Regions from separate parts of the Maridesulfovibrio zosterae DSM 11974 genome, predicted to be linked through region 3. Evidence: predicted binding sites of a transcription regulator. Region 3 holds the regulator's gene; each other region holds the start of a gene.
The links. Region 3 encodes sigma-54, which starts transcription at its own class of promoters, with help from an activator protein. Its sites were predicted from a motif close to CTGGCACGGNNNNTGCTT; they were not measured.

Region 1: nifJ (pyruvate:ferredoxin (flavodoxin) oxidoreductase) is a predicted target of sigma-54. The motif match lies at 2,176-2,193, and genes of this name have one in related genera.
Region 2: nifA (nif-specific transcriptional activator NifA) is a predicted target of sigma-54. The motif match lies at 1,618-1,635, and genes of this name have one in related genera.

Annotation. Positions count from the first base shown of each region.
Region 1 is NZ_KE384342.1:199,617-202,906, reverse strand. It holds gene nifJ (pyruvate:ferredoxin (flavodoxin) oxidoreductase) at 1-2,065, opposite strand, end outside; gene H589_RS0112440 (sigma-54-dependent transcriptional regulator) at 2,495-3,290, opposite strand, start outside.
Region 2 is NZ_KE384343.1:53,376-56,665, reverse strand. It holds gene nifA (nif-specific transcriptional activator NifA) at 16-1,608, opposite strand; gene larC (nickel pincer cofactor biosynthesis protein LarC) at 2,076-3,275, shown strand; gene larE (ATP-dependent sacrificial sulfur transferase LarE) at 3,286-3,290, shown strand, end outside.
Region 3 is NZ_AUDC01000016.1:6,620-9,909, forward strand. It holds gene rapZ (RNase adapter RapZ) at 1-51, opposite strand, end outside; gene H589_RS0110165 (PTS sugar transporter subunit IIA) at 239-688, opposite strand; gene hpf (ribosome hibernation-promoting factor, HPF/YfiA family) at 692-1,231, opposite strand; gene rpoN (RNA polymerase factor sigma-54) at 1,281-2,696, opposite strand; gene lptB (LPS export ABC transporter ATP-binding protein) at 3,032-3,290, opposite strand, start outside.

The sequences.
Region 1 (3,290 bases), on a different contig from region 3:
GAATACAATTTTCAGGCAGCCACTCAGGAACGTTGATAGCAACGCCGCGTTTTTCAAACTGAGAAGTGGAAAGAGGGAAGAGGCCGTCAGGCTCAAATGCGGAAACAGGCAGGTTGTCACCTTTCTGAGCAAGGATGGGACGAACAACATCAGAGATGAAATCCGGATCATCAGATACGGCCGCTTCGTCTTCAGTGAGGTTTTTCCAAGATTCGGGAACCTTAACTTCGACGAGGTTTTCAACAGCCTGATCAACAGCAGCATTATTCATGTTGACGATCTTGTCGCCTTTCTTACCGTACGCTTTTTTGATGGATTCTTTGAGGTATGCAACTGCATCTTCAAAAGGAATAACATCAGCAAGCTTGAAGAATGCTGTCTGCATAACCATGTTGATACGACCGCCAAGGCCAACGCTTGCAGCGATTTTAACCGCGTCGATGGTATAAAACTTGAGGTTCTTTTCAGCAATAGTGCGACGCATGGAAGCAGGAAGTTCTTTTTCCATATCTTCAGCAGACCAAGGTGAGTTGATCAGGAAGGTTCCGCCGTCTTTAATGCCTTCAAGAAGGTCATACAAATGTACGTAGCTTGAGTTGTGACAAGCAATAAAGTCTGCGCTGGTTACCAGATAAGTAGACTGGATAGGCTCATCGCCAAAACGCAGGTGAGACATGGTGATACCGCCGGACTTTTTGGAGTCATAAGCGAAGTATCCCTGTGCGTACATATCAGTCTTGTCACCGATAATTTTAATAGCCTGCTTGTTTGCACCAACAGTACCGTCAGCACCAAGACCCCAGAACTTACACTGAACAGTTCCCTTAGGAGTAGTATCCAGTTCAGGACCAACTGCAAGAGAAGTGTTAGTGACGTCGTCTTCGATACCTACGTTGAAGTGGTTCTTAGGACCAGCAGCTTTCATATTGTCAAATATGGCTTTAACCATATTTGGACGGAATTCCTTAGAACCGAGACCGTAACGGCCAGCAGTAATAACAGGAGACATTCCGGATTCAACAAATGCAGTACAGATATCCTGGTACAGAGGATCACCAAGAGAACCAGGTTCTTTTGTGCGATCCAGAACAGTAATATTAGTAGTAGAAGCAGGAAGAACGTTGAGGAAAAATTCGGTGAGGAATGGGCGGTACATACGTACTTTGATGAGACCCACTTTCTCGCCTTCTGCAACGAGCTTATTAACTACTTCTTCAATGGCTTCACAACCGGAACCCATTGCAACGATGACTCTTTCAGCTTCATCGTGACCAACGTAATCAAAAGGTTTGTAGTAACGGCCGGTGAGGTCACCAACGCGTTTCATGCAATTAACTACGATAGAAGGGACCTGATCGTAGAAACCATTAGCAGCTTCACGAGCCTGATAGTAAATGTCAGGGTTCTGAGCTGTACCGCGGATAGCAGGATTTTCTGGATTCATTCCTCTTGCGCGGAAAGATGCAACTGCGTCCCAATCAACGAGGGAAGCCATATCATCGTAATCAATTACTTCAATCTTCTGAATTTCATGAGAAGTACGGAATCCGTCAAACATGTGAAGGAAAGGTACGCTTGATTCGATAGAAGCAAGGTGAGAAATAAGCGCAATATCCATGCATTCCTGAACAGAGCTGGATGCAAGCATTGCGAAACCTGTCTGACGACAAGCCATAACGTCCTGATGATCACCGAAAATGGAAAGTGCCTGCGCAGCAATTGCACGAGCAGAAACATGAAAAACACCGGGAAGAAGCTCACCGGAGATTTTATACATGTTGGGGATCATGAGCAGGAGACCCTGCGATGCTGTGTAAGTAGAAGTAAGAGCACCTGCAGAAAGAGCACCGTGAACGGCTCCTGCAGCACCAGCTTCAGACTGAAGCTGTTTAACGTTGAGGACCTGACCAAAGATATTTTTGCGACCCTGTGCTGCCCACTCTTCTGCGACTTCACCCATGGTGGATGAAGGAGTGATGGGGTAGATGGCTGCTGTATCACTCATCGCATACGATACGTGAGCGGTAGCGGTGTTACCATCCATAGTTTTCATGTTCTTAGCCATTAAGTAAGCTCCTTAAGAGATTTTAATGTAGTAACCTCACCGAGTAATAAAAAACCTTGCGAAACAATCGGAACCCAAGTGCAAGGTTGAACACTCATGAACTGCTCTTTAATCAATTTACGTGCCAAATCTATTTTTAAATTTTAAATATGCATATTCAGGCACTTAACATGTCAAGACTATTCCCAAATCCTACATACATAACTATCAGTCTGAAAATTAGGACTCTATTATATATTATATGTCTTCATTTCAACCACGATTAAGATTTGCAACGCTCAAGAAATCCTCTTTAGGTATTGCCTGCCGTACATATTAAATAGAAAAGCCTTGTCCTATTTTTAGGACAAGGCTTTTCTTAAAAATCAGACTGATTAGTTAATCAACTATTTTAATTACACAATATAATAAAAATCACTATGCTAATCACTACACTTTTATATCATGTTTTTTAAGTAATGCATAAAAATGGGAGCGGGAAAGACCTGAAATCTTTAGAATTGTCTGAGTTTCACCGTGATATCTGTTAAGCAATTCCTCTAAATACCTTTTTTCAGCCATTCCTTTAAATAATTTTAATGGGGGAAGGTCTTCAACAAAAAGACTGGCAACAGTTGCAGCAAATGCAGGTTGAGGTTGAGCTTCATATGATTCTGATTTCTCAGACAGCCCTTTATTCTCTCTATTTGAATTTTCATTAAGCGAATTATCAGCGTAGCTTTTCTTCTCAAGATTAAATTTAGCCATTTTAATACGCAAAGCATCCGAAAGATGCATGGCGTAAATAGTGTTTCCACTACCGGATGCGACAAAGGCCTGCTCAACAATATTAAACAGCTGACGTACGTTTCCAGGCCAATCATAATTTTCCAAAACATCATAAAAATCAGAATTGGCAACTTTAGGAGGAACACCATATTGGGTGCTCAAACGTGAGAGATGATGAGCCGTAAGTTCCCTTATATCCCCTTCCCTTTCACGTAACGGAGGAAGATAAATATAAATTGTCTGTATCCTGTAAAGAAGATCCTGCCGAAACTCACCTCGAGCAACCATCGCCTCAAGATCACGATTGGTAGCAGCTACAAGACGAAAATCACTTTTGAACTCTCTATTTTCTCCTACAGGACGATATGTACGTTCCTGCAGAACTCTCAAAAATGATTTCTGCACAGCAAGCGGCATCTCGCCGACTTCATCCAGAAACAATGTACCTTTATCAGCT
Region 2 (3,290 bases), on a different contig from region 3:
GCCAGTCAGGAAATTTTAGTCTTTCTTCATACGCCTAAGTCTGGCTCGACCTTCAGCGATCATTGATTCAAGCCCGTAGCGCTTAACACGATAGCCCATCTGACGTGCCGACAGTCCCAGAGTTTCAGCAGCCTTATACTGAATCCATCCGCTTCTTTCGAGCGCAGCCACTACTTCGTTACGCTCAACTTCTTTTAAAGAAGTGCAATGAGGTGGTTCATCGCGGGAAACACTCACATTTTCACTTGATCCCGGTATTGCAGAACCATTTTGTCCAGGTGAAAGGTATGCCTTTAAAAATTCAAGAGTTATATACTCAGAATCAGACATAATAACGAGCCGTTCAATTAAATTCTGCATCTCACGCACATTGCCTGGCCAGTCATAAATCATGAGTGCGTCCAATGCAGCAGGAGTAAAAAACATCAGCCGACCATAATCTTCAGACATTTTCTGCAAAAAGTGGTTGAGCAGTCCTGTAATATCTTCTTTACGTTCACGCAGAGGAGGAACTGTTACAGGAAAAATATTGAGGCGATAGTAAAGGTCAAGCCGGAACTCGTTGTGCTCGACAAGCTCTCCAAGATCACGGTTAGTAGCAGCCAGAATTCGTACATCAATATTACGTGTCCGGTTTGAGCCTAGACGTTCAAACTCTTTTTCCTGCAGAACACGCAAAAGCTTGGACTGGAGATTCATAGGAAATTCGCCGATTTCATCCAGAAAAATAGTACCGCAATCAGCTTCTTCAAAGCGTCCCTGCCGTGTTCCGCTGGCTCCTGTAAATGCACCTTTTTCATACCCGAATAATTCAGACTCAAGAAGGTTCTCAGGAATGGAGGCACAGTTGACTTTAATGAAAGGATGCCCTTTACGGTCTGATAGCTCGTGTATAATACGGGCGATGAGAGTTTTACCAACTCCGGATTCACCAAGTAGAAGAACAGTTGCTTTGGTGGGAGAAACTTTTTCAATCTGTCTCTGAACTTCCACCATGGCTGAACTCTGTCCAACTATGTAGAGTCCTTTAGTCTTCTTTGAAATCTGATAGCGAAGAGAAGTGTTTTCTCGTTTCAGAGCGGCTTCACGCTCCATAACTTTCTCGTTAAGACTGATAAACTGGCCGATCAGAGTTGCTACAATTTTCAAAAAATCAATATCTTCTTCCGCAGCAATATCGTCCTCAAAGATGCGGTCAACATTGAGGACTCCGATAGGCTCCGAGTGCAGAGTAATAGGTACACCGATAAAAGATGTCAGACCACGCTGAATCTTGCGGGCTCCGGTTTTATCCAGAAAAAGAGGTTCTTTAGTAATGTCAGGAACATAATAAGGCTCACCGGTCTGAAAAATACGTCCAGTCACACCTTCATCAAGACGGTAGACACCACGCTGTTTTTCCTCGAGGGTAAGTCCGTACGAGGCGTTAATTGATAGCTGCTTTGTCTCAGGATCATACAAAGTAACAGTGGCCCGCTGCATGCTCAGTTTATTTGATAATATACTGAGCACACCATCAAGGGCCGACTCCAGATTAAGGGCCTTTTCGATTGCCTGACAGATAGCAACCAGCGCTGAAAGTTTTAATCCGTGCAGTGAGGAGTACATGCCATGGACTAGCAAAGAGAGTGCCACTCAATCAAAATAGTTAAAATCATTATATATAAGACAGTTACAATAAAATTCAAAAATGTATTTTCTACAAATATGTAAAAAACAAACTTACAGTCTACATATTTGCAAATAAAAGAAGCACTTTTTTGTAAAATAAATCACCAGTTTTCCATTTCTACATACTCCCAATCATCCCCCCAGAAAGATCTGGACATCGAGGGTAAGGTAACTGCAAAGTACATAAAAAATCATACATGCTGTACAGATGATCACGCAGTATACCATTACGAACATGACTTCTGTATTTCTGAGGAGCGCATCCGAAATGCTGAATTCATTAAAAAGAGTGACAGATAACACATTGCTAATACATTTATATTACTGAATGCTTAGACTTGTCAGGTATCTATAATTTCAAGACGTCAAACTCATATTTACAAATAAAATCAGAGCAGAATACAATGAATATACTTTACTACGATTGTTTTTCCGGCATCAGTGGTGATATGAATCTTGCAGCTATGATTGAATTGGGTGTGACTCCTGAATATCTTAGGAGTGAATTATCCAAACTGAACCTTGATCATGAATTTTCAGTAAAGGTATCAGCAGACTCCCGTAAAGGGATTCACGGCACAAGGGTTGATGTAGAACTTAAGCATCACCATCATAATAGTGGTCATCATCACCATCACGTACACAGAAATCTAAAAGATATCGAAAATATCATCAAAGCCAGTAGTCTTAATGAAAATGTAAAGAAAACCAGTCTTGCCATTTTTAAGCATGTCGCTGAGGCTGAAGCTAAAATTCACGGAGCAGGACTTTATGATGTCCATTTCCACGAGGTTGGTGCAACTGACTCCATCGTAGATATAGTCGGGGCAGCAATATGTTTTCATCAACTTCAAATCGACGAAGTCTGGTGCTCATCCATTGAACTTGGAGGCGGTTTTGTTAAATGTGCGCATGGAATAATGCCCGTTCCTGCCCCTGCGACATCAGATATATTAAAAGGCTGCCCGACAACCAGAGGTGCAGTGCAAAAGGAGACCACAACACCTACCGGAGCGGCGATACTTGCGTCTCTGGTAGATAAATTTTCTGATTCTCCTAAAATGATTGTTGAAAGGACAGGTTATGCAATAGGTCATCGAGATACGGAAATCCCTAACGTTCTACGTGTACATCTGGCAAAGGTCGCCGAAGAGTCCGGCACGCTTAAAACAATTCCAGCCCGCCTGCTCCAGTGCAATATTGATGATATGACCGCAGAAATGCTTGGAGCGGTCATGGATCAACTCATGGAAAGCGGAGCTATGGATGTACACTTTACCCCTGCAATGATGAAAAAAAACCGTCCTGCAACCACTCTTTCAATTCTTTGCAGCGAAATTGATGAAGATAAATTTAAAAAACTCATTTTCATGCATACAACTACCCTGGGAATAAAAAGTATTCCCATCGAAAAAACAGTGCTTGATATTTCTTTTGAAAAGCTGAAAACCCCTCTTGGTGAAGTCACCATGAAAAATGCAATCCTTGATGGAAAGATAATCCGTTCCAAGCCGGAACTTGAGGATTGCCGTAAACTGGCCAGCCTTCACAATATGCCTCTCGGGGAAGTATACCTGCAGATAGGCAGGGTCCGTAAAATTTAGGAAAAATGAAATGAC
Region 3 (3,290 bases):
CCCAGAAAGTCCACTTACAACTATGACTGGAAATGAATCAATATTTTCCACCTAAATTACTCCTCAACATAGTCATGATATTTGTATTTTGATCCAGCTTAAGTCAATCATCCGTATAGAAACTAAATAAGCAGTTGCTTACATTTCCCAGCTTTTGTAAAGAAGTTTATAAGCCCGCAAAGTAAATTAGCAATGACTTTCGTTCATTGCTAATTATATTAAAACTTATTCACTGGAATCAGTTGAGGCCTAGCAGCTTCAGCAATTCATCTTTATCATTGGTATTTATAAATGCCTGCCGAAATGCTTCATCTTTAAGCTGCCGTGATATTTGTGCCAATACTTTTAAATGAGTTCCGGCTCCCTGTTCAGGAGCCAGAACCATAAAAAATATTTTGCACTGTTTCATGTCCAACGAGTCAAAATCGACACCATCAGCAGATCTGCCGACAATTACAACAATTTCTTCAAGACATTCCAGTTTTCCGTGGGGGATGGCTATGCCATCCCCTATACCGGTTGTTCCAAGTTTTTCACGATCAATCAGGACCCGCATGGCTTCATCCACGTCAATTTCAAGACCTGTGCCTTCAAGAGCGGAAACCATTTCCTTTAGAACTTCAGCCTTTTCAGAGCTTTGCAGTTCATAAATAACCAGATCCTTTACCAGATTATCACTTATATTCATCAGTTAGTATCCCGGGTCAATCAAACCGAAGTCGCCGTTATTACGACGGTATATTACATTAATAGCTTCGTTATCCGCATTTCTGAAAACAAGGAACTCATGATCAAGAGACTGGAGCTGCTCAGCAGCTTCATCAATACTCATGGGCTTAGGCACAAAGGAATCTGATTCAACAATTACAGGTTCTCTGTAAACGTCTTCTTCCGCATAGCTCAAAACGTCCATACGAGCAGGAATATCTTCCTTACGTCTATGACTCCTCATCTTTTCACGTGCGCGGCGAAGCTGGGCTTCGAGCTTGTCCAGAACCATATCCACGGTGGAATACATGTCCTCGGACACCTCATATGCAGAGATCTGCAAATGATCAGAGCTCAACACAACTTCTGCAACATGCCTGAACTTCTCCACTGAAAGATTCACCTGCATTTCAGTGTTATCAGGGTTTGTTACAAACTTGACAAGCTTGGAGAATCGAGTGTTTGCATATTCCTTCAGATGTTCAGATGCGTCGAAGTTCTTAAAGGTAAATACAATGTTCATAAAGAGCCTCCTTCGTAATGGGTGAATATGCTTGTTCTCCGGACTTACATTAGAAAACCTTTTTCCTCTTGGACGAGGACAGGATTCCCATTGCAGTCCTGTACTTGGCTACAGTCCTTCTCGCGATGTTGACTTCAAGCTGCTGTTTAAGCAATTCAGCAATTTTTTCGTCACTGATGGGTTTCTTACTGTTTTCTTCACTGATCAATTTTTTGATCGTTGCTTTTACAGATTCAGAACCGACCTGAGAACCATCATCAAGACCGAGAGCACTGTTAAAGAAAAATTTAAGTTCAAAGATCCCGTGAGGTGTCGACACATACTTATTTGTAGTGATGCGGCTCACCGTAGATTCATGCATCTCAATATCTTCGGCAACCTCCTTCAAAATAAGCGGTTTTAACTTTGTAACACCTTCTGAAAAAAAACCTCGTTGAAATCTTACTATGGATTCCAGGACCTTATACAGGGTTCTCTGCCTCTGATACAGGCTCTTCATGAGCCACTGCGCCGAGCGCATCTTTTCCTGAAAATATTCCTTATCCTCTCCCTTAGTGGATGCCAGTGTCTCCACATAAAATGCATTCATCTGCAACTTTGGAAGACCGTCTTCGTTTAAAACTATGACAAAATCACCATCATATTCATAAACATAAGCATCAGGGCTGACATAGAAAGAGTCTCCGCCTGAAAAACTTGCTCCGGGTAAAGGATCAAGTATCTGCATCAAGTCAAGATAACTCTTTAAATCTTCCATACTAAGCTTGAATTTACGGGCCAGAGGCTTATACCGCTTCTTTTCCAGATCATCCAGATGATCCCGTACAAGTGAGACCAGAATAGGATCATCATCAAGCTTAAGCACTTCCATTTGAATCAGTAAACATTCCTGAGGAGTACGTGCAGCCACCCCCACAGGGTCGAATCTTTGTATCCTATGCAGAACCTCTTCAACTTCTTCGATTTCAGCATAACACGTTTCACAGACTTCTTCCAACTCAATCCTTAAAAAGCCACCTGAGCTAAGATTACCAATAATGCAGTCGCCAATGGCCACTTCCTTTTCAGTAAAATCAGATAAACACATCTGCCAGCTCAAATGTCCATCAAGAGAAGTTGACTTGGTCAATCGTGACTCAAAAGACATTCCGTCTTCAAATGCTTCTGATTCACGTGATGATGACTGCTTGGAAGTACTTGAAAACTCACCGAGATAATTTTCCCAGTCAGCATCTTTGGAAATCTGAGCATCTTCAGCTGTTGCTGTTCCGGCATCAGCATCAGGAGAATCAGTTCTTTCAGCTGCCTCTGCTTCCTCAAGGATCGGATTTTCCATTAGTTCCTGATGAACGGAATCAACTAACTCCAATCTGGAAAGCTGCAACAACTTGATTGCCTGCTGCAACTGAGGAGTCATCACCAGTTGCTGAGTAAGCTTTAATTGTTGTCTAAGTTCCAACCCCATAAATGTCCGCCACCTTCGTAATTTAATACAATATATTCAATTAGAAATAATTTTCGGCAAAAAAAACTAAGTCAGCCCTTTATAAATTTGCTCTTCACTACTCTATGGGCTTATCTAAAGTATGCCACACTACTTTGCAGCTTGCAACAAGTTGTACAGATTTATCTGTAATTACTGACTTTTTTAATTTACATTAAGACATATGAAAAAAGTGTACCAATGTTCTTCAAAACTGTAAATCAGCAATGACAAAATTAATAAAAACTAGCAAAAAAATGCCGAATTCCAACAGGAATCCGGCATTAAAAATATCCACATTTCTATAGCAGTGTAGCTTATAAACTGAAACTGTCACCCAGATAAAGACGTCTGGCTTTGGTATTCTTCACAATACTCTCAGGTGAACCGTTGAGAATAACCCTACCCTCGTATACCAGATAGGCCCGATCACAAATGGAGAGTGTCTCACGGACGTTATGGTCAGAAATAAGAATACCCAGCCCCATATCTTTAAGGCTGGAAATAATATCCTGAATATCAATTACCGCGATAGGGTCGATCCCAGCAAATGGTTCATCGAGAAGGATGAACTTG